One region of the Mesorhizobium sp. M0848 genome, then DNA from elsewhere that is predicted to be linked to it. Evidence: predicted binding sites of a transcription regulator. Region 1 holds the regulator's gene; the other holds the start of a gene.
What was found. Region 1 encodes LexA, which represses DNA repair genes until DNA is damaged. Its sites were predicted from a motif close to TGTTCNNNNTGTGTTCNG; they were not measured.

Region 1 (3,101 bases):
TCGACGGCAATTCACTGGGGGCAGCGTCTCATGCCGTTTTCAGCGAGCTGCAGCAGGCGGCGACCCAAGAATGGGCCCAGGATCTCATCCGAGCTTGGAACACGGCCGGATGGTTCGAGATGCCAATCGAACTCGGCGACCAGCTCGGACGCCTGATAGGAGCCGCGGCCGGCCAGACCGTTGTCTGCGACACGACATCGACCAACATCTACAAGGTGCTGCACGCGGCGATGGAGATGCGGCCCGGCCGGTCGGCCATCGTCGCCGAAGGTGACAGTTTTCCCACCGACCTGTACATCGCCGAAGGCGTGGCCTCGACCCGGGATGGCGTCCTGCTGCGCCTCGCGGGTGTCGACGCGCCGACCATCGAAGAGCTGATCGACGAAAACGTCGCGGTGGTGCTGGTCAATCACGTCAATTACAAATCGGGTGAACTGCGCGACATGGCGGCGCTGACGCGCAAAGCTCATGCGGCCGGAGCGCTGATCGTCTGGGATCTTTGCCACACCGCCGGCGCCCTGCCCGTCGAGCTCGATCACGCAAATGCCGATTTCGCCATCGGCTGCACCTACAAGTACCTCAACGGCGGTCCGGGCGCACCGGCCTTCATCTATGCCGCGCAGCGCCACCACGGCGATATCAGCCAGCCGCTCAGCGGCTGGTGGGGCCATGCGCGGCCCTTTGCCTTCGAACGGGGTTATGTTGCCGGCACCGGCATCCGCCGCTTTTTGTGCGGCACTCAGCCGATCCTGTCGATGCGGGCGCTCAAAGGCGCGCTTGCCATCTGGAATGACGTCGACATGGCGGCATTGCGAAAGAAGAGTGTCGCGTTGACAGAACTGTTCATCCAGCTCGTCGAAGCCAGGTGCGGCGCCTACGGTCTCACGCTGGAGACCACCCGCGACGCGACCAGGCGCGGCAGCCAGGTGTCGTTCCTTCACGATCACGGCTATCAAATCATGCGGGCGCTGATCGAGCGCGGCGTCATCGGTGATTTTCGTGCGCCATCGACCATCCGTTTCGGCTTCACGCCGCTCTATGTCGGCTACAAGGATGTGTGGCTGGCGGTTGAGGTGCTGGAGGATATTCTGCGCACGGGCGCATGGAAGGACCGCCGTTTCGCGGTCAAGGAAGCCGTTACCTGACGCAACGATCCCCGCGATCCACCGCCGCCGCCCTCACTGCCTGGCAGATGACGGAGGGCTGAATTTCCAGCCACAAATGCCAACAGACGTTGGCGTTTTGGCTCCGTTTCGTTCACGGCAAACGAACGTCCCGAAGATTGATATCGTCCTTTGTGGAGGTCGATAGACTGATAATGCCAAGCCTTGGGTCGAGGATGAGCCACAGGTCATTAACCATAATAATTTCAATGGGAACAGGCGCATCGCCGTGCCTAGCGCCTGTTGATCGCGACCCGCTGGCAAGCGCCAAATAATTTCAGCAGCCTTAACAAATTCATTAAACTTTAAACGGTTGCAGAACACAACTGGAACAGATAGGGTTTGTTCTGGGTTTGTTTTTCGATTCTGGTTTCAGGTAACCTGGGGGCCGCCATGCTGACGCGCAAGCAACATGAACTGCTGATGTTCATCCATGAACGCCTGAAGGAGAGCGGCATTCCGCCATCCTTCGACGAGATGAAGGAGGCGCTTGACCTTGCCTCCAAATCCGGGATTCATCGGCTGATCACCGCACTTGAGGAGCGCGGCTTTATTCGCCGGTTGCCCAACCGGGCACGCGCGCTGGAAGTGCTGCGATTGCCGGACTCGATCGCGCCCGGTCTCAACGCGGCAAAGAAGTTTTCGCCAAGCGTCATCCAGGGCAGTCTCGGTCAGGGTGGCGCCCTTGGCCGGCAGATCAAGCCGGCGCCTTCGCGGATGCCCTCGCCCGGCAATGATGACGATGCGGTCTCCGCCGTGTCGATCCCGGTCATGGGCCGTATCGCCGCCGGTGTGCCGATCGATGCCATCCAGCATCAGACGCATTCGATCTCGGTGCCGCCGGACATGATCATGGGCGGCGCCCACTATGCGCTGGAGGTCAAGGGAGACTCGATGATCGAGGCCGGTATCTTCGACGGCGACACCGTCATCATCCGCAATGCCGACACGGCGAGCCCCGGCGAGATCATCGTGGCGCTGGTCGATGAAGAGGAAGCGACGCTGAAGCGGTTCCGCCGCAAGGGCGCTTCGATTGCTCTCGAAGCCGCCAATCCGGCCTATGAAACCCGTATTTTCGGCCCGGACAGGGTCAAGGTGCAAGGCAAGCTCGTCGGCCTGATCCGCCGCTACTGAGGCGGCTGTGGGTTGGCCGCTGGCTTCTCCGGTTTCTTGAAGGGTGCCAGCCCCCTTGCCTCACGAGAGTATTTGCGTTGCGTGTGCCAGGGCCGATATGGGCTGTCCACCGCGAAGCTGATCGTCGCCGGCGTGGTCGCCGATTGGCGATCGAAGAAGACCGCGGCACTGCCTTTGCGAGCCAGTTGCCGCTTGGTGATGACGAGAACCAGCGGATTGTGACAGGCGTCATACGCGGTGGCGTCATTGATGACGATCAGCTCGGCGAAGCCGCAGGCTTTCCAGGCGTCCTTGCGGTCCTCGACATAGGCAATGATCGCACCGGACATGTGCCTGGCCACGCAAACGCCTGAGGAGCAATAGAACGGCGATCCCAGCGGCAGATCAACGGCATCCGCGACATCGAATTGCCCATCGCTGTTGTCGAACACCTCTGGCACGACGATGGTTTCTGATGTCAGGGCGCGTTTCCAGTTGTCGACGGTGAATTCGTTCGGCCGTTCCCGGCTGACGGCAAGCTCGCCGCCACCGATCGGCAACGCCACCAGCCGGGCGTCTTCCGAGATTAGCACATCCGGCGTGCGCGTATCCGAGACGGTCAGCAAGCCTGCCAGCGCGAATGGCAGAGCAGCGAGCCGCAGCCAAGTTGTCGCCATTGTCGCGATGACCAGGGCAATTGCCACCAACAGGACCGACTGCTGCGAAATCAGCCCGACCCCATCGACAGGCGAACGCTCGGAGATCCAGCCTGATATGGCGATCATCATCGTCAGGCCCTTACCCATCAGGTAGAGAGCCGGCCAA
Region 2 (3,101 bases), on a different contig from region 1:
TATGCCGACCATATGCGCCGCGATCATCGTGGCGGCGACCGTGGTGCCACCGGTGCGCCCTTGCGCCACGGCAAAACCGAGATCGGCGCGCGACAGCTTCATGGCGTCGCCCGTCATCGCCAGCGATTCGCGCTCGCCGTCCGAAAGCCCGATCTTGATGCGGCCGCCAACCACGGCGATGGTCGCCGGCACGGCGCCGCCATCGGTGATGATCTTTTCGACATCGGCCGCCATGGCGCCATTGTCGGGGTAGGGCATGCCATGGGTGATGATGGTGCTTTCCAGCGCCACCACCGGCCGGCCGGCCGCCAGGGCCTGCGCCACCGGCGCGTGGATGTCGATGAAGGGGCCGGCGGTCTCAGGGGTCATCAGGGTCTCCAATCCGGAATGCGGCGCGTCCGTCGGGACACCAGGCAACATCGCGGCACTATGAATTCGCCGGTCTCATGCCACTTCCCTGGCATCCGGCACAAGAGCCAATGCCTCAGTGAAATCAGCCGCGGTGAACTCCGGAACGGCGCTGGCGCTTTCGATGGCAAGCGTCGCCCCGGCAATGCCTTCGCGCAGAGCTGCCCGCAGCGGCAGGCCACGCAGCAAGGCAGCAACCGTAGCGCCCGCCAGCGCATCGCCAGCGCCGGTGACGTCAGCGACCTTTCTTGGCGGCGGCGGCAGGATCGAGAAGGCGCTGGCTTCATCGAAGCCCAGCATGGGCTCGCTGCCCGCCGTCACCACGCCGCTGACAAGGCCGCTGCATCGCAACCCGTCGACGACCTCGCGCTCCGTGGCAGTCGCGGCGACGCCGGCCAGCACCATGGCCTCGCGCCGGTTCATGAAGACGAGCGAGAGCTCCTTCAGCACCGGTATCAGCCGCACCACCTTGGCCGGCGAGATGGCAATGGCGAAAATCGGCTTGCCCGCGGCGAGCGCCACCAGCCGTTCCAGCGCCGAAGAGGGCAGATTGGCGTCGCACAGGATCGCATCGGCGCCAGCGATCACCTCCCGCACCTTGGAGCGCCTGATCTGCTTGGGAAACGCCAAATCATAGAGCGCCATGTCGGCAAAGCCGACGATCAGCTCGCCCTCACTGTCGATCAGCGCCGTGTAGCTCGGCGTCGTGCGGTCGAGGAAGACCGCCGACAGGTCGGTAATGCCTGCCTCGGCGATGGCTCGCGAAACGGTGTCGGCAGCGGCATCGCCGCCGCGAACCGACATGAGCGACGCGGAGACGCCGCGCCGCACGGCGCTGCGCAAAGCGTTGAAGACGCCGCCGCCGACATCCTCGCGCATCGTGCCGGGATTGGAGGCAGCCGGCACGTAAGCGCCGGACACCTGGCCGCGCCGGTCGATATGGGCGCCGCCTACGGCCAGTATTTTCGTGGATTTCAGCATGTCGGCGATATGACCTTTGTTATTCCAGCCGCACAAGCGCTAGGCTGCGCGACGGAGCTTCGCATGCAAGGCGGCGATTCGGCAGATCGAAACAACCGAGCCGTCTGGCCCAACGTGTGGTGCATCCCTGATCGAATCCTTGGACAAAAAAAGAACAAATCCGGATATTGTTTGTTTTTCAGATATTTGACCCCTCTTGCCAAATGAGAACAAAAAAGGTACAAATAGGCAGGGATTACGGATTGTCCGGCCTTCATTGACGACCAAGGGGTGATGTATCATGGCTCAGAATTCTTTGCGGCTGGTAGAGGACAAGGCAGTGGACAAATCAAAGGCTCTGGATGCGGCGCTGTCGCAAATCGAGCGGGCTTTCGGCAAGGGCTCGATCATGCGGCTCGGCGCCAACGATCAGGTCGTCGAGATTGAAACGGTGCCGACCGGCTCGCTTGGCCTAGACATCGCGCTTGGTGTTGGTGGCTTGCCGCGCGGCCGCATCATCGAGATCTACGGGCCGGAAAGCTCGGGCAAGACGACGTTGGCGCTGCACACCGTTGCGGAAGCCCAGAAGAAGGGCGGCATCTGCGCCTTCGTCGATGCCGAGCATGCGCTCGATCCGGTCTATGCCCGCAAGCTTGGCGTTGATCTCGAAAACCTCCTGATCTCGCAGCCCGACACCGGTGAGCAGGCGCTGGAAATCTGCGACACGCTGGTGCGCTCCGGCGCCATCGACGTGCTGGTGGTCGATTCGGTCGCGGCGCTGACGCCACGCGCCGAAATTGAAGGTGAGATGGGCGATTCGCTGCCCGGCCTGCAGGCCCGCTTGATGAGCCAGGCGCTGCGCAAGCTGACCGCGTCGATCTCGCGCTCCAACACCATGGTCATCTTCATCAACCAGATCCGCATGAAGATCGGCGTCATGTTTGGTTCGCCCGAGACCACGACGGGCGGCAACGCGCTGAAATTCTACGCTTCGGTGCGTCTTGACATCCGCCGCATCGGCTCGATCAAGGACCGCGACGAGGTTGTCGGCAACCAGACCCGCGTCAAGGTGGTCAAGAACAAGCTGGCGCCGCCCTTCAAGGTGGTCGAATTCGACATCATGTTTGGTGAGGGCGTGTCCAAAACCGGCGAACTGGTCGATCTCGGGGTCAAGGCCGGTATTGTCGAGAAGTCTGGCGCCTGGTTTTCTTATAATTCGCAGCGTCTCGGCCAGGGCCGCGAAAATGCCAAGCTGTTCCTTCGTGACAATCCCGACACGGCACGCGAGATCGAGTTGTCGATCAGGCAGAATGCCGGGCTGATCGCCGAGAAATTCCTCGAGAATGGCGGCCCTGAGCGCGGCGAAGACGACGGTTTCGAGGAAGAATCCGGCGCCATGTAACAGCTTCGTGCGCGATGCCGGCCGGAGTTCGGCCATAATCGCGTTCTATTATCTCAGGCTTATGTAATTGAGTTCCGCGTTATTGCGTTTCGAAACCGCCGGCCCAGTGCCGGCGGTTTTGCGTTTCGGCAGCGAAAACAGGCCGGTTCGAACGGCCGGCAAAGGCCGTGGATTGGACCAATTCCGTGTTTCTGGACAGGGTGAGGCGCGGCGGCTAAAAGGCCAAGTCCTAATCTTCTAAAAACGCAGAGCCCATTTCCGCCGGTTTGCCGGCGGCTCTTCCGAAAAGGCAGCATTCATGAGTGGCGTGAACGAGATCCGGTCGACATTT

Region 2: a site for LexA is predicted at 1,595-1,612, ahead of recA (recombinase RecA). Genes of this name have one in related genera too.

Annotation. Positions count from the first base shown of each region.
Region 1 is NZ_JAMYOM010000013.1:95,328-98,428, reverse strand. It holds gene kynU (kynureninase) at 1-1,145, shown strand, start outside; gene lexA (transcriptional repressor LexA) at 1,557-2,297, shown strand; gene NKH95_RS16760 (ComEC/Rec2 family competence protein) at 2,291-3,101, opposite strand, start outside.
Region 2 is NZ_JAMYOM010000042.1:34,795-37,895, forward strand. It holds gene NKH95_RS31730 (pseudouridine-5'-phosphate glycosidase) at 1-369, opposite strand, end outside; gene NKH95_RS31735 (carbohydrate kinase family protein) at 445-1,389, opposite strand; gene recA (recombinase RecA) at 1,670-2,770, shown strand; gene alaS (alanine--tRNA ligase) at 3,069-3,101, shown strand, end outside.